One region of the Pantoea sp. PA1 genome, then DNA from elsewhere that is predicted to be linked to it. Evidence: predicted binding sites of a transcription regulator. Region 1 holds the regulator's gene; each other region holds the start of a gene.

Evidence for each region. Region 1 encodes PhoB, which activates phosphate uptake and scavenging genes when phosphate is short. Its sites were predicted from a motif close to CTGTCATAAAACTGNCNNAT; they were not measured.
Region 2: a site for PhoB is predicted at 3,241-3,260, ahead of pitA (inorganic phosphate transporter PitA). Genes of this name have one in related genera too.
Region 3: a site for PhoB is predicted at 4,745-4,764, ahead of glpT (glycerol-3-phosphate transporter). Genes of this name have one in related genera too.

What each region holds. Positions count from the first base shown of each region.
Region 1 is NZ_JBXGEE010000001.1:95,951-103,289, forward strand. Features, by position in the region: gene AC1V0D_RS00505 (SbcC/MukB-like Walker B domain-containing protein) at 1-3,027, opposite strand, end outside; gene sbcD (exonuclease subunit SbcD) at 3,024-4,220, opposite strand; gene phoB (phosphate response regulator transcription factor PhoB) at 4,418-5,107, shown strand; gene phoR (phosphate regulon sensor histidine kinase PhoR) at 5,122-6,435, shown strand; gene AC1V0D_RS00525 (PstS family phosphate ABC transporter substrate-binding protein) at 6,455-7,339, shown strand, end outside.
Region 2 is NZ_JBXGEE010000005.1:151,708-159,046, reverse strand. Features, by position in the region: gene AC1V0D_RS18310 (hypothetical protein) at 1-33, opposite strand, end outside; gene uspA (universal stress protein UspA) at 339-776, opposite strand; gene uspB (universal stress protein UspB) at 1,191-1,526, shown strand; gene pitA (inorganic phosphate transporter PitA) at 1,576-3,078, opposite strand; gene AC1V0D_RS18290 (BaiN/RdsA family NAD(P)/FAD-dependent oxidoreductase) at 3,322-4,506, shown strand; gene AC1V0D_RS18285 (aldo/keto reductase) at 4,514-5,500, opposite strand; gene AC1V0D_RS18280 (hypothetical protein) at 5,794-5,991, shown strand; gene AC1V0D_RS18275 (hypothetical protein) at 5,993-6,820, shown strand; gene AC1V0D_RS18270 (type I restriction endonuclease) at 6,854-7,339, opposite strand, start outside.
Region 3 is NZ_JBXGEE010000006.1:206,665-214,003, reverse strand. Features, by position in the region: gene metE (5-methyltetrahydropteroyltriglutamate--homocysteine S-methyltransferase) at 1-1,575, opposite strand, end outside; gene metR (HTH-type transcriptional regulator MetR) at 1,720-2,646, shown strand; gene AC1V0D_RS19615 (YehS family protein) at 2,730-3,209, shown strand; gene AC1V0D_RS19610 (carboxylate/amino acid/amine transporter) at 3,671-4,534, opposite strand; gene glpT (glycerol-3-phosphate transporter) at 4,908-6,248, shown strand; gene yigL (sugar/pyridoxal phosphate phosphatase YigL) at 6,295-7,095, opposite strand; gene pldB (lysophospholipase L2) at 7,148-7,339, opposite strand, start outside.

The DNA of each region.
Region 1 (7,339 bases):
CTGCTGCGCCAGCGCCTCGGCAGATTCCGGCATCGCGTCGGGCTTTGCCTGCTGATGGGTGCTGAGCCGCTGACGCAGATCCGCCCGTCGCGCCTGCTGCTGCTGGTACTGCTGATCGAGCTGCTGCAGCTGCTGGCGCAGTTGCAGCGCAGTCTGCTCATCCAGCAGCGCCGCGCGCAGGCTGGCTTCATCGGCAAATCCGGCGCGCGCCAGTGCCTGCTGCAGTGTGCTTTCCGCCTCTGCCAGTTTGCTGCTGAGGGTCTGACGCTGATTTTCCAGCCCCGCCAGCTCACCCTGCAGGCGACTGACCTCGGACTGCGCCTGTTGCAGCGCGGTGAGTTGCTGTGCCAGCTGTTCATCAGCGTGCTGAACGCGGGCCTGCAGCTGCTGACGGGCGAGGGTGACCTCGCGATCGCCAAACAGCGCCAGACGCTGCTGACGCATTTCGCTGAGCTGCGCCTGGCTCTGCTGCTGCTGCTGCTGACGAGTCGTGAGCTGCTGCTGTTCCTGTTCAGCCTGCTGCTGCAGGGCAGTGAGCTGGGTTTCCCCTTTCAACAGCTGTGGCTGCAGGTTAGCGAGCAACTGCTCACTCTCCTGCCAGCGCTGCCAGCGCCGCTGTTGCTCCGCCAGCCACGCAGCGCGATCGGCGGCAGCGGGCAGGGCAAGATGGTGTGCGCTGAACTGCTGCTCCAGACGGCTCTGCAACTGCTCCCAGGCCTGCTGTTCCTGCTGCTGACGCTGTTGCAGCACATCCAGCGCCTGTAGCAGGCTGGTCAGCGACTGCTGCGCCAGCTGTTCGGCCTGCTGCTGCTGCTGCCAGGCCTGTAGCTGCTGAAGATGGTGATCTTTCGCAGCCTGAAGGGCCTGGCTTGCGGCTTCCTGAGCCTGTCGCTGCTGCTCAAGCTGACTTTCACGGTCGCTTTGCTGCTGCTGCCACGTGGCTAAGGCCTCGCGATCGGCAAGCGGGAAAGTAAGTGCCAGCTCACCGCTCAGAACCTGCCATTGCTGCTCAAGCTGCTCAAGCTGTTGCTGCATCCCGGCGATTTCCTCGCGCAGCGTCTGCTGCTGTACCGCAGACTGCTTCAGCTGTTCGTTTTTTGCCGTGCCCGCTTCGCGCAGTGCCTCGGTTTGTTGTTGCAGCGCAGCCCGGCGCTGCTGGTTAGCACTGACTTCCAGTGTGCTGTAGGCCCCGACGGCGGGATGGGTGCAGGAGCCGCACAGCGGACAGGGCTGATCGGCGGTGAGCCGGGCGCGGTAGTCGCTGAGATCGACAATCTGCTGCTCCAGCGCGCAGATTTTTTCCACATCGTCCAGCTGCTGTTTTTCGCGTTTCCACGTCTCACGCAGCGTCTGCAATTCCGCTTGGCTCTGCTGATGCGCTTTTTCCAGCGCGTGTAGCCTTTGCTGGCGCTGGTCCAGCTGCTGGTGCAGCGGCTGCCACTGCGTTGAGAGCAGCAGCAGTTGCTGACGCGCCGGACGGCTGCTCTGCAACTGGCTTAACGCCTGACGCACTGCAGCAGGCGGATGCTGCTCCTGAAGCGAAGTTAGTGCTTGCTCCGCCTGCGACAGCGCCTGGCGGGCCTGTTGCTCCGCCTGCTGGCGCGGCAGTGCCTGTCGGGCCTGCTGCTGCTGTTCCGCCTGCTGCGTGGCGATCTGCTGCTGCTGCTGATTGCGCTGTTGCGTCAGTCCCGCCAGCGTCGCTTCACGCTGTGCCAGCAGGGCAAAGTTTTCCTGCCACAGCGGCAGCGAAGCACCCCAGTGCGCCAGATCGGTCAACTGCTCACGTAACTGATGCTGTTCAGCCATCGCCTGCTTCAGGCGGGTCATCTGACGGGTCTGCTCCGCCAGGGTTGCCTGAGTCTGATCAAGATGCTGTTGCTGACGGGCGTTTTCCTGCTGCTGCTCCTCATTGTGCTGCTGCAGGGCGCTGATGCGCTGATCCAGCGGCAACACCTGTTCCGTCAGCAGGGTCTCCTGCTGCTGCTGTTCCTGCTGTGCCTGCTGGCGGGCAAGCTGAGTGGCCGCATAGCGCTGCTGATGCTGCTGATGCTGGCTCTGCGCCTGCTGCTGCTGATCCGTGAGCTGCTGACAGCGATGCGAGACCTGCTGCTGCTCGGTACGCAGGGCGTCGCGCTGCTGCAGCGCGCCCCGCAGTTTTTCAGCCGGTTCGCTGCGTGCCAGCCGCTGGCGATCGGGCTCAGCGGCCTGTAAGGCCGCGCTGGCCTGCTGCAACGCCGCCTCCGCCTGCTCACTCTCCCGCTGTAGCTGCTGTGCCTGTTGCTGCCACTGCTGTTGCTGTTGCGCCTGCTGATAGCGGCTGCTGAGCTGCTGTTCCGCCTGGTCCAGCCCGGTCAGCTGCTGTTGCAGCGCCTCGCGCGCCTCACTCTCCAGCAGGGTCATCGCGCCCGCCTGGCTGCGCAGCAGGTCCAGCTGGGTTTTCGCCTCTTTGTGGCGCTCATAAATGGCGGCTGAGATCAGGCCGTAGATTTCGGTGCCGGTCAGCTCTTCGAGAAGTTCGGCGCGTTCACTGGCTCTGGCATTGAGAAACGCGGCGAACTGGCCCTGAGAGAGCATCATCGAGCGGGTGAAGCGTTCAAAATCGAGCCCGGAGAGGGTTTCCGTCAGCTTCAGCTTGTCACCCACCTTATCGGCCACGATGGTGTTGTCGGCGCAGCGTGCCAGCTCAACGCGCGGGGCCTGCAGCTTGCCGTCGGCGGCACCGCGCGCGCGGTTCTGACTCCAGAAGGCGCGCCAGGCTTCACCCTTAATCTCAAACTCTACCTCAGCCAGACATTCCGCGCAGTCGCGGGTCATCAGCGGGTTCTGGCTCTGGGAGATCGCGCCCAGGCGCGGCGTCTGGTGGTAGAGCGCCAGGCAGATGGCATCCAGCAGGGTGGTTTTCCCGGCACCGGTGGCACCGGTAATGGCGAACAGGCCGTTGCTGGCAAAAGGTTCGGCGCGGAAATCGATAAACCATTCACCGCGCAGGGCATTCAGATTTTTAAAACGTAGCGTAAGGATCTTCATTGGGTCTCTTCCATGGCGGCCAGCGTCTGACGAAACAGGGTGGTCATCTGATCGATCTGCTCCGCCTCTAAGCCCTCATCCAGCGCCAGCCGGCGGGCGAAGACCTCTTCCACCTTCAGCTCGCTCAGGGTTTCATTGTCGAGCCGCGCCAGGCTCTGCTGCCGCTGTTCACGGCTGCGGCGCAATAGCAGCACCTCGACGGGGAGCGTGGCGGTCAGCGTTTCCACCTGCCGTTGCAGATCGCTGAGGTACTCCTGGGTCGTGACTTCGATATCGAGCCAGATCGGTTTCTCCGGCTGCTGCCCGCTGAAGGTGTTTAACTGTTCAGCAATCTGCGCCAGCGATCCTTTCAGCGCCTGCATCGGCTGAGTCTGCGGCACCACCAGCGGGGTGACCGCCTGCAGGCCGCTGGCCGTCAGCTCCAGCAGGAAGACGCTTTTTTCACTGCTCAGCTCATCAAAACTCAGTGGGATCGGTGAGCCGCTGTAGCGGATATGCTCGCTGCCGGCGACGCGCTGCGCGCGATGAATATGGCCCAGCGCAATGTAGTCGGCGGCGGGAAAGGCGCTGGCCGGGAAGGCGTCCAGCGTGCCGATATAGATGTCACGCACCGAATCGCTCTGGCTGACGCCGACGGTGGTGAGATGGCCGGTGGCGATCATCGGCAGCGCATGGCCCAGTGCCTGTGCTGCGGCGAAACGCTGCTGATAGTGGTGAGCGATCGCCTCCAGCAGCGAGGTCTGCTTGTCGCGTCCCGACTGACCCGCCCGGCTGCGCAGGATGTCGCGCGGCCGCAGGTAGGGAATCGCACAAAGCAGCGCCCCCGGTTCACCCTGACGGGTGTTGAGCAGCAGCACATCATCGTCCTGTGGGGTGGCGATCACCCGGGTATTGAGACAGGCGAGCAGCTCGCGCGACTCATTCAGCGTCGCCACGGAGTCGTGGTTGCCCGCCAGCACTATCAGCTGACAGCCGCTGGGCTGCAGCGCCACCACAAAACGGTTGAACATTTCGCGCGCGTAGCTGGGCGGCGTGCCGGTATCAAACAGATCGCCCGCGATAATCAGCGCATCCACCTGATGCTGTTCAATCTGGATCAACAGCCAGTCGAGAAACGCCTGATGTTCGGCCGCCCGGCTTTTGTTGTAGAAGAACTGCCCCAGATGCCAGTCCGCAGTGTGAATAATGCGCATGATGAGTCCCTGCCGTTGTGATTCGCCCGGCGATTATACTGGCTCTGCGGCCAAAGCAAAAAAGAGTCGCTGCACTGTCATAATTGATTACCTATGTGGTTACAGGCAGGTTATGTTTTTCATAAAAGTGTCACAAATCTGACGCATAATGGCGCCGCGAATCTCAGTGACAGCCGTCATAATCAGCAGGAGAAATAATGGCTAAGCGCATTTTGGTTGTGGAGGATGAAGCCCCCATCCGTGAAATGTTGTGTTTTGTTCTGGAGCAGAACGACTATCAGCCAATCGAGGCGGAAGATTATGACAGCGCCGTGGCCAGGCTGATCGAACCCTGGCCCGATCTGATTCTGCTGGACTGGATGTTACCGGGCGGCAGCGGCATTCAGTTTATCAAACACCTGAAGCGTGAGGCGATGACGCGCGACATTCCGGTCATGATGCTGACCGCCCGTGGCGAAGAGGAAGATCGGGTGCGCGGGCTGGAAGTGGGCGCGGATGACTACATTACCAAGCCTTTTTCCCCCAAAGAGCTGATGGCGCGCATTAAAGCGGTGATGCGCCGTATTTCACCAATGGCGGTGGAAGAGGTGATCGAGATGCAGGGGCTGAGTCTGGACCCCTCGTCGCATCGCGTGATGTCCGAAACCACGCCGCTGGAGATGGGCCCGACCGAATATAAGCTGCTGCACTTCTTTATGACGCACCCGGAGCGCGTTTACAGCCGCGAACAGCTGCTGAACCACGTCTGGGGCACCAATGTGTATGTAGAAGATCGCACCGTTGATGTTCACATCCGCCGTTTACGTAAAGCGCTGGAGATCTCCGGCCACGATCGCATGGTACAAACCGTTCGCGGAACAGGGTATCGTTTCTCTGCCCGCTACTGAACGGAGCCTTTACCGTGCTGGAACGCCTCTCCTGGAAGAGATTACTGACAGAACTGCTGCTGGCCTGTCTGCCCGCGCTGCTGCCGGGCCTGCTGTTTGGCGGGCTGGCCTGGTGGCTGCTGCTGAGCGTGCTGCTGGTGCTGCTGTGGCATTTTCATAATCTGATGCGGCTGTCACACTGGCTGTGGCTCGACCGCACCATGACGCCCCCTGCCGGGCGTGCCAGCTGGGAGCCGCTCTTCTATGGGCTTTACCAGATGCAGCTGCGCAACCGGCGGCGGCGGCGCGAACTGGGCAATCTGATCAAGCGTTTCCGCAGCGGTGCCGAATCGCTGCCGGATGCAGTGATCCTCACCACCGAAGAGGGCACCATTTTCTGGTGCAACGGACTGGCGCAGCAGCACCTTGGCCTGCGCTGGCCGGAAGACAATGGCCAGAATATCCTCAACCTGCTGCGTTACCCCGAATTCTCCCGCTATCTTCGCCAGCGCGATTTTGATAAACCCCTGACGCTGGTGCTGAACAATAAACTGCACATGGAATTTCGCGTCATGCCCTACAGTGAAGGGCAGTGGCTGCTGGTGGCGCGCGATGTGACGCAGATGCATCAGCTGGAAGGGGCGCGCCGCAACTTCTTTGCCAATGTCAGTCATGAGCTGCGCACCCCGCTCACGGTGCTGCAGGGCTATCTGGAGATGATGAACGACTCAGTGATGAGCGAACCTTCGCGCAGCAAAGCGCTCCACACCATGTCGGAGCAGACGCACCGCATGGACAGCCTGGTTAAGCAACTGCTGACGCTGTCGCGCATCGAAGCGGCCCCGGCGATCGACCTGAAAGAGAAGGTCGATGTGCCGGTGATGCTGAAACTGCTGCAGCATGAAGCCGCGACGCTGAGCGGCGGCCGCCACGACATCCATTTCCACACCGATCCCCATCTGAAAGTGTTCGGCAACGATGAACAGCTGCGCAGCGCCATCTCCAATCTGGTTTACAACGCGGTGAACCACACGCCAGAGGGCACGCGGATCGATATCAGCTGGCTGCGCGGCAGACAGGGCGCGATTTTCCGGGTCTGTGACAACGGGCCGGGGATCACGCCGGAACACATCCCGCGGCTGACCGAGCGCTTCTACCGGGTCGACAAGGCGCGCTCACGCGCCACCGGTGGCAGCGGGCTGGGGCTGGCGATTGTGAAACATGCCCTGAGCCACCACAACGCGCGGCTCGATATCACCAGCGTGCCGCATAAGGAGACCTGCTTTACCTTTACGCTGCCGGCAAGGTTGATTGTCAGCAGCGTGATGCAGGAGAATGCCGTTCATTAACCGCTGCCGGAACTCTGCCATGCGCCTGCTTCTTCTCTTCCTTATAACGCTGCTGCCGTGTCTGGCGCTGGCTCAGCCCGGCACGCTCGCCGGCAATCTCAGCAGTGTCGGGTCTGATACGCTGGGCTATCTGATGACCCTCTGGAGCGAGGATTTCAGCCGTCAGGCTCCGGGCGTTAACGTGCAGGTGCAGGCCTCCGGCTCCTCTACGGCCCCGACCGCGCTGGCGGCGGGGGCGGCGCAACTCGGCCCGATGAGCCGCCCGATGCAGGCGGATGAACGCCAGGCGTTTGAAGCGCGCTACGGCTACCCGCCGCTGGCGGTGCCGGTGGCCATGGATGCGCTGGTCGTCGTGGTCAACCAGCGTAATCCGCTGCAGCAGATTGCGCCCTCGCAGCTTGATGCCCTCTTTTCAGTGACCCGCCTGTGCGGTGCACACAGTATGCCGCGGTTCTGGGGCGATCTTGGCTTAACCGGCGCTGAGTGGCGTAAACGGCCGATTCAGCGCTATGGCCGCAACTCCGCCTCCGGCACCTGGGGTTTCTTCAAGCAGCAGGCGCTCTGCAAGGGCGATTTTCGCCGCGACGTGGCGGAGTTTCCCGGCTCGGCTGCGGTGGTGCAGGCGGTAGCCGGGAACCCGCGCAGTATTGGCTATGCCAGTTTTGGCTTTCATCTCAGCGGCGTCAAAATGCTGGCGGTGAAGAACGATCAGGGGCAGGCGATTGCCCCGGATGCGGAAGCTATCCGCAGTGGCCGCTATCCCTGGGCGCGTCCGCTCTATCTCTATGTCAATAAAGCGCCCGGTAAGCCGCTGCCGCCGCTGGTGGCCGCGTTTCTGCAGCAGGTGCTTTCCGCGCAGGGACAGCGTCGGGTCAGTGAGGCGGGCTACCTGCCGCTCTCTGAC
Region 2 (7,339 bases), on a different contig from region 1:
CGCCGCAATTTCTTTCTCGTTAATTTCTCTCATTGTTAATGTCCTTATTGATTAAATAGATCAGCTTATCTTTTTCCTGCTCTCTCTGATGTAAACAGGTCAGAGAGCAGGCGAAAGATAGCGAATGGGAAAAAGGTTGCCCATAGTAAAATTGTGATAAACAGCGCGCTGCATGTAATAAAACGATTCGCATTAGCGAATCAACGATTCATTAATGTAACGCCGGTTTTAATATGATGTTCAGATAAGCGAAATGAAGCGGATAAATGCGGGGGCCGGGCCGAACCTGAAAGAGACGACAGAGAAAAGCCGGCTGACGCCGGCTTTCAGAAAAGGATTTATTCGTCGTCGGCATCGCGCAGCGGCACAATCAGCATATCGATATGCACCGTGTTAATCAACTGACGGGCCGAAGACATCAGCTTGCTCCAGAAATCCTGATGATGACCGCAGACCACCAGGTCAACGTCATACTTCTTAATGGCATCGACCAGAACCTGACCCAGGTCGCCGCTGCCGCTCAGGGTTTCACTGATCGGATAACCGGCCGCCTCTGATAACCCTTTCAGGGCAGTGTGCGTCTCTTCCGAGATACGCTTCTGCATATCCCCCAGGTTAACGTCGATCAGACCGGTGTAAAGGTCGGAGTAGTTCACGTCGACGTGAATCAGGGAAATGCGGGCATCGTACGGGCGAGCCAGCGAAACGGCCTTATCCACCAGTAACTGACTTTCGGGGGAAAGGTCTACTGCAATCAGGATATGTTTATAAGCCATGATAAAACTCCTTTCGCGAGATTAAGGATGGCATCCGGTGTTCCTGCCGCGTCACAGCTGAGCAAAATCCCTTGCGCGAGCGGGCGATGAGCGCCACCAAAGTGTCTGCCTGCGTTGCAGGTGATGTAGTTATGCCCTGAGTATAGTCTTCTCTCACCGTAAATGCTGTGGTTGCCGTCTGGCTTGTGAATAAGATCAAGGCTGTGCCGGATTTACTCGCGCCGAACGAAAATCATCGTTGGAAAAAACGTAAAGATTTCTCCTACACTGAAAAAAGGCGGTCCGATTCGCAGCCGCTCAGGGGGTCGAAAACTTTCGCAGTCCGGTGATTCAGTGGCTGGTGATGACGGCAGGTTTGCTCAGGGATTTATCGCTGGGTCAGCGACTGCGCCGCCAGTCGGGAGGGGGGAGAATATGATCAGCACGGTTGCGCTTTTCTGGGCGCTTTGTGTGGTATGTATCGTGAATATGGCGCGCTATTTTTCATCTCTGCGCGCACTGCTGGCGGTATTACGGGGGTGCGATCCACTGCTCTATCAGTATGTCGACGGCGCGGGCTTTTTTACCTCTCACGGTCAGCCGAGCAAGCAGGTGAGGCTGGTGACCTATATCTGGGCTAAGCGCTATCTCGACCATCATGACGATGAGTTTATCCGGCGCTGCGAGCGGGTGCGGGGGCAGTTTATTCTGACCAGCGCGCTGTGCGGACTGGTCATTATCAGCCTGGTGGCGCTGGCGATCTGGCATTAAAAAAGGGCGACCGGAGTCGCCCTTTTTAGCTGGTATTACACCAGTTGCATTACACCAGTTTTAGCGCAATCCAGTAGAGCGAACCTGACAGCACAATACAGACCGGCAGGGTGAAGACCCACGCCATCGCGATGTTCTTGATGGTCCGGCTCTGCAATCCGCCACCGTCAACCAGCATGGTACCGGCAACGGATGAGGAGAGGATGTGCGTGGTCGAAACCGGCATACCGGTGTAGCTGGCGACGCCAATCGACAGCGCGGCCGTCACCTGAGCTGACATGCCCTGCGCATAGGTCATGCCTTTTTTACCGATTTTTTCACCAATGGTGGTGGCGACACGACGCCAGCCAATCATGGTGCCGGTGCCCAGCGCCAGCGCCACAGCCATAATGATCCAGACCGGCGCATACTCGATGGTGCCGAGCAGGTCGCTTTTCAGCTTACCGAGGAAGCGTTTGTCATCGGGCGTGGTCTCCGGCAGTTTCGCCGCCTTGTCGGCGGTGTCGGAGATGCAGAGCAGCAGACGACGCATCTGACCGCGCTGTTCAACCGTCAGCTGATCGTAGCTCTGCAGGTTATTCAGCAGTCCCTGAGCACGCTGAACCGCCTGCAGTGCGCGGGCGCTGTCACAGTGGAACTCCTGCGGGCTGGTGGCCGGCACTTCTTCCGGTGTCGGCAGTTTTGGCGGTGCCATCTGGATGATATGCGTCAGCGAGGCGCTATGCTGCTGATAATATTGCTCCAGGTGATTGACCGCATCGCGGGTGCGCGTGATGTCGTAACCGGAGGCATTCATGTTGACCACGAACCCCGCCGGAGCCACACCAATCAGGACCAGCATGATCAGACCAATGCCTTTCTGGCCGTCGTTTGCCCCGTGCGAGTAGCTGACACCGATTGCCGATACAATCAGAGCAATACGGGTCCAGAACGGCGGCTTCTTCTTGCCGTCGATCTTCTCACGGTCAGCAGGCGTCATATGAATACGCGCACGCTTTTTGGTGCTGCTCCAGTAGCGGCGCAGAATAAAGATTAAGCCACCCGCAATCACCAGGCCGATGATCGGCGACAGGATCAGAGAAAGGAAGATATTCAGCACTTTCGGGATGTTGAGGGCATCAACGACCGAGGTGCCGCTCATCAGGGCGTTGGTCAGACCGATACCGATAATGGCGCCGATCAGCGTATGGGAGCTGGAGGCCGGCAGACCGAGATACCAGGTGCCGAGGTTCCAGATAATCGCCGCCAGCAGCATAGAAAACACCATGGCGAGACCGTGTGCCGATCCCACATTTAACAGCAGGTCGGTGGGAAGCATATGAACAATAGCGTAAGCGACACTCAATCCACCGAGCAGCACGCCAAGGAAGTTGAATACGCCTGCCATGACCACAGCAAGCTGGGCACGCATGGCACGGGTATAGATGACCGTCGCAACCGCGTTGGCCGTGTCGTGGAAACCGTTGATCGCTTCGTAAAACAATACAAACAGCAGGGCAAGAACCAATAACAGACTCGTACTGAGGTCTAGACCAGCAAACAGATGTAGCATAAACGTTACGCCATTTTTGGAGGACATGAACGCGGCGCATTATCCGCGACAACGTGCTGTATGGGAAAGGAAAATATAGCCCTAATTTGACCTTTCGTTGTAAGCCTGACGCGTAAGTCAGCGAAAAAGGGTTAGATATTAAGCAGATACATTATGACACATTTACGGCAATTTTTTGACGCTGGCGTCTCAGTGAGCAGATCACTACAATCTGCGCCTTTCCTGTTATATGAGTGAGCTGCAGTGGAACAGTTTGACGTTATCATCATTGGTGCCGGGGCCGCAGGCCTGTTCTGTGCCGCCCAGGCCGGACAGCGGGGACGCCGCGTATTACTGCTGGATAATGGCAAGAAGCCGGGCCGCAAAATTCTGATGTCTGGCGGCGGGCGCTGCAACTTTACCAATCTCTACACAGAACCGGCGGCTTATCTGTCGCACAATCCCCACTTCTGCAAGTCGGCGCTGGCCAGATATACCCAGTGGGATTTCATCGATCTGGTTAATCGCCACGGCATCGCCTGGCACGAGAAAACCCTGGGCCAGCTCTTCTGCGACGACTCTGCGCAGCAGATTGTCGATCTGCTGCTGGCCGAGTGTGACAGGGGCAATGTCACTCTGCGGCTGCGCAGTGAAGTGCTCAGCGTCACGCGCGATGAGCGCGGTTATACGCTGCAACTCAACGGCAGCACGGTGCAGGCTGAAAAGCTGGTGATCGCCAGCGGCGGCCTGTCGATGCCGGGTCTGGGTGCCTCGCCGTTTGGCTACAAAATTGCGGAGCAGTTCGGGCTGAGCGTCTTCCCGATGCGGGCCGCTCTGGTGCCCTTTACCCTGCATAAACCGTTGCTGGAGCAGTTGCAGACGCTCTCTGGCGTCGCGCTGGACACCACCATCGATGCAGAGGATGGTACCCGCTTTAAAGAGGCGATGCTCTTCACCCATCGCGGGCTATCCGGCCCGGCGGTGTTGCAGATCTCCAGCTACTGGCAGCCGGGTGAGTTCGTGACGGTCGATCTGTCGCCCGCCACCCCGCTGGCACCGTTTCTGACGGCGCAGCGCGACGCCCATCCTAACCTCAGCCTGAAAAACAGTCTGGCAAAAATCCTGCCGAAACGGCTGGTGGAAGTGCTGCAGGCGCTGAACGTGGTGCCGGATGTCACGCTGAAGCAGCTCAACAGCCGACAGCAAACGGAACTGGCGCAGACCCTGCACGCCTGGCGCATCCAGCCAAACGGCACCGAGGGGTATCGCACCGCCGAAGTGACGCTGGGCGGCGTGGACACCACCCAGCTCTCCTCAAAAACCATGGAGGCGCGCGCGGTGCCGGGACTCTACTTTATTGGTGAAGTGGCGGACGTGACCGGCTGGCTGGGGGGATATAACTTCCAGTGGGCCTGGAGTTCCGCCTGGGCCTGCGCCCAGGCGTTGTAACGCCCGTTTACCAGCGCTGATGCACGTGGGGCGCGATCTTCTCCTGATAGAGCTGCTTCAGCGCCGCCATCGTTTCCGCAGAGAGCGCGTCAACGCCGCTGGCACGCGCATTCGCTTCCGCCTGCTGGCGGTTTTTCGCACCGGGAATGACCACGCTGACATCGTCGTTCATCAGGATCCAGCGCAGCGCGAACAGGGCCATCGTGATGTCGCCCGGAACAAAGCGGCGAATCTCCTCAACCGCCTCCAGCGCCACCTCATAAGGCACGCCGGAAAAGGTCTCTCCTTTATCAAACGCTTCGCCATGACGGTTAAAGGTGCGGTGATCGTCAGCGGCAAACACGCTGTCGGCATGCATTTTGCCGGTCAGCACGCCTGATGCCAGCGGCACACGGGCGATGATAGCCACATCTCGGCTTTTCGCCTCATGCAAAAGCCGTTCAGCCGGACGCTGGCGGAAAATGTTGTAAATCAGCTGAATGGACGCGACGTTGGGAAACTCCAGCGCCTTCAGACCCTCTTCGACTTTCTCAACGGATACGCCGTAGTGACGGATTTTTCCGGCGGCCACCATCTCATCCATCACCGCAAACACCTCCGGGCTGTAATAGACCTCGGTGGGCGGGCAGTGCAGCTGGACCAGATCCAGCGTGTCGGTTTGCAGATTATCCCGCGAGCGGTCAATGAAATCGTTGAGGTTTTTCGCATTGTAGCCTTCAGCCACATGGGGAGAGAGGCGCCGCCCCAGTTTGGTAGCCACGAAAGGGCGTTCGCCGCCGCGCTGTTTCAGCACCTCGGCAATGATTTTTTCAGAGCGGCCATCGCCATAGACGTCGGCGGTATCGATAAAGGTGACGCCCGCATCCAGCGCGGCATGCAGTGCGGCTCTGGCATCCTCCAGGCTGACCTCTCCCCAGGTTCCGCCGATAGCCCAGGCGCCAAAGCCAATTTCAGAGACGCGCTGATCGGTACGGCCCAGTGTTCGTAGTTTCATGCAAACTTTCCTCGATGCGTTTCAGACAGGGTAAGAGTACGCGGATGACCCTTGAGCTTAGTCTTTCCTGGCCGGGAGAGCGCGCCGCGTCCCCGCAGCTCAATCCAACAGAGCAGGAGGCGTCTGCGACGCCAGGCCGCTGGTAACGTTGAGGTTTTCAGGAAAAAATCGCCGGAAACAACGCCTTACCGCTTCGCTAATTAGCTGATTTTAAGAAATTTCCCCTGAAATTAATTGGGCGAGAGTGTGGATTCAGTCACATACTTCTTTTTTTGACTCACAAGTGGATCGCTATGTTCAGGTTTATTAAGTCGGTCTTTGCCAGTCCCGAGAAATTTCTGCAGATCATGACCCGCCAGGATATCAACGACTCGATTGCCGAAGGTGAACGCATCATCATTGATGAGAACGGCAATATCTCGGTCAACACGCTGAGCGAGGAAGTCCACGAAGATTTTTCCCGCCATGTGAACGCGTTAAAGGGAGTCTGAGGTGGGTACCGCAATATTCATGGTCCTGATGGTGAGTGGTTACTGGTACACCAGCCGCGATCTCAACAGCCGTTTTAAAATCCGCCGCTCATCAGGCTGGGACGTCTATTTCCTGGTCGCGCTGTATGGCTGTATTTTTGTCCTGCAGGGGGTCTTTGCCACCGGCCTTGTCTGGCTGCTGCTGCTGGGCATCTCCGCGCTGGCAAATGCTGTTCAGGTTATACCGGGCGCCCATCTGAAGTGGCAGGTGGAGTTCATGAACTGGAGCTTTCTTGGCATCCAGGCTCCGGTCGTCATTATGCTGGCCTTCGCGATCCTGCTCTGTCTTTACCGCTCTAACTGGGCGGGCAGCGCACGGCTGAACGTTTCAGGCCGTAAAGATCTCTATCAGCGGCTCTCCCGATCTAACGGCGTGGAGCAACTGCTGTTTCAGTGCATGGAAGAGGGTGAACTGGCGTGGATCACGCTGAAGTCCCGCCGCATCTACATCGGCATGGTTCACGCCTCCACGTTCGAATATGAGAGCACCAAAAACATTGTGCTGATTCCGATGCTGAGCGGCTATCGCGACAGCAAGACGCTGAAGCTGGCGGTGGAGCACAACTACAGCAAATGGTATGCCGAGCATGGCATTACGCTCGACTCGACACCGAAAGATGCGATGTCGTTTCGTAAGGTGATCATGGTTGACCAGATTGAAAGCCTGTCACTGTTCGATCCGGCCAGCGCCACGGCGCTCTCAATGGGCCATCCCCAGGAAGTGGAGAAGAGCCAGGGGAACGAGAACGGCGACAGTCCGGATGATAAAAGCCGGGACACACAGGGATAAGTAAAGCCAGGAAAACATCCTGGCTTCCTGACTTTAACTGTATTGCTGTGCGGTCTCTCTTAACAGATCGGTAAAGTTGTAGATATCGTTTAGCAATGTTATCGGATGGCGGGTCTCTTTCTTCTCGCCATCAAACAACCCGATATAAAGCTGGCTCCGATTGAAATGAAGGCGGCAAATCGGCTTACGATTATTGTCGTCAATCAAAATGCCAAAATAGCTTTGGGTATCGCGAAAAGTGATACGTTGAGGTTCAATAACTTTTCTGATTATCGATTTTACGATATGAAATCCCTCAATTTCCATTTCAGTAGTAACGATGTTACTACTGTCTGCCTCACTTTTTTCGTCAGTACTGCTTTTGGAAATATCGGCACTGGATTGAGTTGATACCATGGTTCCGCCACTAATTGCCGACTTGAGTCGTTCGTTCACCTGATCATTGAGCCACTGTGTAGCAGCCTTTTTAGTCAGAACAGAAAATTGTTCTCTGACTTTTTGTGTGAGTATGCCGTCATA
Region 3 (7,339 bases), on a different contig from region 1:
CCCGATGATGACCGGCGGTTTCACACAGCGGGAACCGTAGCTCTGCACCCAGCCGTTCTGGGTGAAGACAAATCCCTCCAGATGCTCGCCAAAATACTCCACCATGTCGTTGCGTTCCGCTTCACCGTGAACCAGCACATCCAGCCCCAGCCGCTCCTGTTCGGTAATGGCCTGCCTGATATGTGCCGCGATGCCGGTGCGGTAGTGGCTGCTGTCGAGACGGCCCTGCTTAAAGTCGAGGCGCAGGCCACGGATCTCAGTGGTCTGTGGAAAAGAGCCGATGGTGGTGGTGGGCCAGGCCGGCAGTCTGAAACGCTGACGCTGCAGGGCAGCCCGCTCAGAATAGGCGCGCTGGCGCTGACTGAGCTGTGGCGTGATGGCCTGCAGACGCTGGCCCACTGCGGCATTGTGCACGCGGCGCGAGTGCGCACGGGCGCGCACCGGGGCACTCCAGGCCTCCAACGACGCCGCATCGTTCTGGTTCAGTGCGAGAGTAAGCAGCGAAAGTTCAGCACACTTCTGCAGGGCGAAAGCGAACCAGCTTTTGACCTCATCATCCAGACGGGTTTCCACGCTGAGATCGATCGGGCTGTGCAGCAGCGAGCAGGAGGAGCCGATCCAGACCTGTTCCCGCTGTGCAATCACCGGTTGCAGACGGCTGAACCAGCGGCTGAGATCGGCGCGCCAGACGTTACGCCCGTTGATCACCCCGAGTGACAGCAGCCAGCTGGCGGGCAGTTGCTGATTCAGCTGCTGGAGGTCATCGTGGCCATGAACCAGATCGACATGCAGGCCCTGCACCGGCAGTGCGCGAATCACCTCAATATTCTGTCCGATGCTGTCAAAGTAGGTGGTCAGCAGCAGTCTGCTGTGACCCTGCAGCGCGTCATACGCCGGTTTGAAGGCGTCGCGCCACGCCTGCGGCAGTTCCAGGGCCAGGGCCGGTTCATCAATCTGCACCCATTCGATGCCCCGTCTGGCCAGTTCTGCCAGCACCTGCTGGTAGACGGGCAGAATCGCTTCCAGCAGCGACAGGCGCTCGAACGGCTCACCTTTCACTTTGCCCAGCCACAGATAGGTTACCGGCCCCAGCAGCACCGGCTTGATGTTGTGACCCAGCGCCAGCGCCTCATCGACCTCGTCCAGCAGCTGAGTCCAGGTCAGTTTAAACCGCTGTCCCCGGGTAAATTCCGGCACCATGTAGTGATAGTTGGTGTTAAACCATTTGGTCATCTCTGCCGCGGCGGCGGGTTCCCCGCTGGGGGCTCGACCGCGGCCCAGGCGGAACAGGGTGTCCAGGTCAACGCTGCCCTCCGGGTTCTGATGGCGTGCGGGCACGTTGCCCAGCATCAGGCTGGTGGTCAGCACATGATCGTACCAGGCGAAATCGCCGACCGGCAGCAGATCGACACCCGCCGCTTTCTGCTGTTGCCAGTGGCGGGCGCGCAGTTCACGGCCCACCGCCAGTAAGTCCTGCTGCGAAATATCACCCGCCCAGTACTGCTCCAGTGCTTTTTTCAGTTCCCGGCGCAGGCCAATACGGGGAAAGCCGAGGGTGTGGTTCAGAATAGTCATGTGCTGTTCTCCAGATAATCTTTCACGCTGGCTTTTACAGGCAGCCAGAGAGGTTTAGCCGTCCAGATGTTTACACTGCTATAATCTGCGGGTACTGTATGTGGCTCAAGCGCAATATGTTCATTTTCGATGTGAAGGACCCTCATGATTGAACTCAAGCACCTGCGGACGCTTCAGGCTCTGCGCAATACGGGATCGCTGGCGGCGGCGGCGGCCCAGCTTCACCAGACGCAATCGGCGCTCTCTCATCAGTTCAGCGACCTGGAGCAGCGGCTGGGATTCCGCCTGTTCGTGCGTAAAAGTCAGCCGCTGCGGTTTACGCCGCAGGGCGATATTCTGCTGCAGCTGGCAGAGCAGGTGTTGCCGCAGATCCAGCACGCCCTGCAGGCGTGCCATGAGCCGCATCAGACCACGCTGCGGGTGGCGATCGAGTGTCATAGCTGTATTCAGTGGCTGACCCCCGCACTGGATAAATTCCGTCAGAGCTGGCCGCAGGTGGTGATGGATTTCAAATCGGGCGTGACCTTTGATCCTCAGCCCGCTCTGCAGCAGGGTGAGCTGGATGTGGTGCTGACCTCCGATATTCTGGCGCGCTCCGGCCTGTTCTACTCCCCGATGTTTGATTATGAAGTGCGGCTGGTGCTGGCAACGGATCATCCTCTGGCCCAGGTGGAGCAGATTGCCCCGGAAGATCTGGCTGATGAGGTGTTGATGATCTATCCGGTACAGCGTCAGCGTCTGGATATCTGGCGTCACTTCCTGCAGCCTGCTGGCGTCAGCCCGGCGCTGAAAAGCGTCGATAACACCCTGCTGATGATTCAGATGGTTTCCGCGCGCATGGGTATCGCGGCGCTGCCGCACTGGGTGGTGGAGAGTTTTGAGAAGCAGGGTCTGGTCGTGACCCGCACGCTGGGTGAGGGGCTCTGGAGTCGTCTTTATGCCGCCGTGCGCGAAGGTGAACAGCGGCAGCCGGTGCTGGAAGCCTTTATCCGTTTCGCCCGTCAGCACGCCTGTGAGCATCTGCCGTTTGTGCGCGATGCTGCCCTGCCCGGTGCGGTGTTGCAGCGGTAACCGGTCGGGCACAAACCTGCGCGAACGCTGGCAAAATCCCCTATAATGCGCAGCCTGTCGACTGACCATGAGAAGATCTCACCATGACTAATAACGATATTCTGCGCAGCGTGCGCTACATGCTTAATCTGAGCGATGCCGGAATGGTGAAGATTTTTGCGCTGGCGGAATGTGAGGTACCCGAGACGGATGTTCAGGCGTGGCTGAAAAAAGATGACGACGCCGCGTTCCGTCCCTGCCCTGATGTGCTGATGGGTTATTTTCTGAATGGCCTGATTTTTTACCGTCGTGGTAAAAGTGAAGAGGCGCCTGCCCCGTCGATCGAGCGCAAAATGAATAACAACATCTTCATGAAGAAACTGCGTATCGCGTTCGATCTGAAAACGACCGACATTCCTGACGTGCTGAAGCGCGCAAACTTTACCGTGTCGCAGGCGGAAGTAGGGGCGATTTTCCGCAAGCCTGACCATAAGAACTACCGCGAGTGTGGCGATCAGATTCTGCGTAACTTCCTGAAAGGGCTGGCGATGATCCAGCGTCCGAAGAGTGATAAGCCGGCTTAATTTTTGATCGCTTCTGACCCCTGCGTGGTCAGAGGTGGCGCATCTGATCGCAAAGAAAGCCTGCATCCATGCAGCACGGCCTCGCCATCCCTGGCTCGGACGCTTTGCTCCTCAGCTGCGCCCCCCCTTCCCTCCCGCTTCATCAGGGCTTTGACAAGAGCAGCACCGGGCCTGCCATTCCCTCCTTCATGCTCGCACTGAGCCACGCATTTAACAGCGATGAGGCTGTCACGCCTCCAGGCTTTACTACCCTTGCATCACTCCTTCATGCTCGCGCTGAGCCATGTATTTAACAGCGATGAGGCTGTTGCGCCTCATGGGCTGGCGCGTCAGAAGAGCGAAGCGTCCGGGCCAGGGATGGCCCGGCCGATCCACAGGGAAGTGAGATTCCTTCGCGATCGGACGCGCCAGCCCGGGAGGCCTCACCTGACCCACAGCTACTGATTAGGTACGATTCTCCTTTAAGATCGGCTACTACGCCCCACCACCCAGCGCTTATGCACCCACAGCGAGGCGAGGATCACCAGCGCACCCGCAATAAAGCTCGGCCAGTGCGGTTTCTCCTGCCAGATTGCCAGATTCACCAGCAGCCCGGCGGGAACGTGCATGTTATTCATAATGCCCAGCGTGCCGGCATCGACCTGCGTTGCACCGTAGTTCCACATAAAATAGCCCAGACCGGAAGCCGCAACGCCCAGCCAGATCAGAATGCCCCACTGCAGGGAGGTGGTCGGCAACTTCTGCGGATTACCCCAGGCGCACCACGCGATCACGGCAATCACAACCGCACCCAGATAGAACCAGGAGAAGGCGGTGTGCTGCGGCATCGGACGGGTCTCCTGCAGACGCTTATACCCAACCATTCCCGCCGCAAAACAGATGTTTGCCAGCTGCACTAACAGCAGCCCGAACCAGAAATGATCGCTGACTTTGTCATAACGGATAATCGCCGCACCGGCCACCGCCAGCAGCGCACTGAACACATAACCGATGCGCAGCGGACGACGGCTGATCAGATCGTAAATCAGCGTCACATACAGCGGCGTCATCACCGTAAACAGCAGAAATTCTGAAACGCTCAGATAGAGATAGGCTTCAAAACTCAGCAGATACATCACCCCGAGCTGCAGCATCCCCACCAGCATATAAAGCAGCAGCGTTGAAGGGCGGTAGCCGCGCCAGCGCAGGAAAGGCAGGAAGACCAGCGCAGCCAGCGCCAGACGCATCAGAACGGAAAACCAGCTGTCCACCTGCCCGGCAAGGTATTCGCCAATCAGACTGAACGAAAAGGCCCACAGAATAGTGGTAATAATTAATAAGAACACGGTCATGACCCTGAAATTAACAGGCCGCCAGTGTAAACAATGTGCTGCCATCAGGCTGTGAAATCTGGTTGACATCTGACTATAAAACATTCGATCAGAATCTTTAAGCAGCGCACCGTTTACACAGACTGACATAACTGTCGACAGAACCGCTTTTCCGCCAGACAAAATGCGCGAAATGATCCATCAGGTGAACACTTTCGCTCTCAACTGTAATAAAACTGTAACAAATGTGTCATTCATCACAGTAACGCTGCGCAACTAACACTATTCTTTGCGCGAAATGGAACATCGGATGGCCATTTTCTCCTCTTTTCCTGCTTCAACCTGCCGGGAATTCAAAAACCATAATGTGCCCTGGAGGGCCTCACTGATGCTGAGCATTTTTAAACCTGCGCCACGCCAGCCACAGGTGGCAGAGGATCGTGTCGATCCCCTCTACCGTCGTCTGCGCTGGCAAATTTTCATCGGGATCTTCTTCGGTTATGCCGCCTACTATCTGGTCAGAAAAAACTTTGCGCTCGCGATGCCCTATCTGGTCGAGCAGGGTTTTTCGCGGGGCGATTTAGGGTTTGCCCTGTCGGGCATCTCCATCGCCTACGGCTTTTCAAAATTCATCATGGGATCGGTGTCGGACCGCTCAAACCCGCGCGTCTTCCTGCCGGCTGGCCTGATTCTGGCCGCGGCGGTGATGCTGATCATGGGATTTGTGCCCTGGGCGACCTCCAGCATCATGGTGATGTTTGTACTGCTGTTTATCTGCGGCTGGTTTCAGGGGATGGGCTGGCCGCCGTGCGGACGCACCATGGTTCACTGGTGGTCACAGAAGGAGCGCGGCCGGATCGTCTCGGTCTGGAACTGCGCCCATAATGTGGGCGGCGGTATCCCCCCGCTGCTGTTTCTGCTGGGCATGGCGTGGTTTAACGACTGGAAAGCGGCGCTCTACATGCCCGCTTTTGGCGCGATTGCCATTGCGATTCTGGCCTTTGCGCTGATGCGCGATACCCCGCAATCCTGTGGCCTGCCGCCGATTGAAGCGTATAAAAACGACTATCCGCCCGACTACGATGCCAGCCATGAAGAGGAGCTGACGGCAAAGCAGATCTTCATGAAGTACGTGCTGCCGAACAAGCTGCTGTGGTACATCGCGCTGGCCAACGTGTTTGTCTATCTGCTGCGCTACGGCATCCTCGACTGGTCTCCGACCTATCTCAAAGAGGTGAAACACTTCACGCTGGATAAATCCTCCTGGGCCTACTTCCTGTATGAATATGCGGGGATACCGGGGACGCTGCTCTGCGGCTGGATGTCGGATAAAGTGTTCCGCGGCAATCGGGGGGCGACCGGGGTGTTCTTTATGACGCTGGTCACCGTCGCGACCGTCATCTACTGGCTCAATCCGGCGGGTAACCCCGGCGTTGATATGGCCTGTATGATCGTGATTGGCTTCCTGATCTACGGTCCAGTGATGCTGATTGGTCTGCACGCGCTGGAGCTGGCCCCGAAAAAAGCGGCAGGAACGGCAGCGGGCTTTACCGGCCTGTTCGGCTACCTGGGTGGGTCGGTGGCCGCCAGCGCTATTGTCGGTTACACCGTCGACTACTTCGGCTGGGATGGCGGCTTCCTGGTGATGATCGCAGGCTGCGTGCTCGCCGTTATTCTGCTGCTCCTGACCATGGTCAGCGAACACAGACACAAACAGAAAATCGCCTGACGGCATAAAAAAAGGGCCGGATAACCGGCCCTTTTCATTCATCTGCTTATGCGAGGTAGAGTGCGCGCAGCGTCTGCGGCACCGCATCATCCGCATTCGATCCAATCACTTCCAGCGCCGGCAGCGTATCTTTCAGCCGCTGATGGGCGTTCTGCATGATACAGCCCTTGCCCGCCATGCTCAGCATCTCCACATCGTTCATGCCGTCGCCAAAGGCGATACAGCTTTGCAGCGAATGACCCAGCTGCTTCGCCACGGCTTCCAGCGCATGCCCCTTCGACACGCCGCCCGCCATGACCTCCAGGCAAGTGGGTAATGAGAAGCTGACGTTAACGCGGTCACCCCAGCGCGCTTCAATGGCCTGCTCCATCGGGATCAGATGTTCAGGGTTTTCGCAGGTGAAGAAGACTTTGCTGATGTTATCGGTTGGCAGCAGACCTGGCTCATAGACCTGATAATTGAACACCGACTCGCGGAAGTAATCCTGTTCCGCCGGACTTGAGCGGCTGACAAACCACTCATCATCCCGGTAGACGTGAGTCAGGATTTCGTTGTGATGATATTGCAGGCCAAACAGATCGCTGGCGATGTCGGCATCCAGATTGTGACTGAAGACCAGTTCGCCCGCCGCGTTGTGAACGCGCGCGCCGTTTGAAGTGATCATATAAGCCGGAATCGCCAGGCTGTCGCGCATCTGTCCGACATCGATATGATGACGGCCGGTCGCGAAAACGAAGTGGATATCTCTGGCGACCAGCTGCTGCAGCGTTTCGCGTGCAAACGGGGTCAGGCGATGTTCGGGAGAAAGCAGCGTGCCATCCAGGTCGGATGCAACGATGTGGTACATGAAAACCTCGGGTATCGGAGTCTGCCGGCTTTCGCCGGTCGGATAAATAACGTCAGTGATGCGCTGAAAAGAAGTCGACCACTGCATGGAGCGCTTCGGCACGCATCGCGTCTTTTTCAAACAGGATCTCATGACGCGCGCCGTTGATCACCCGCGGCGTGTTGCCCTCACACGGATGACCCGCCGCAGCCATCGCGGCACAAAACAGGTCCTGCGAACGGTTATCGACCACCCGATCCTCGCT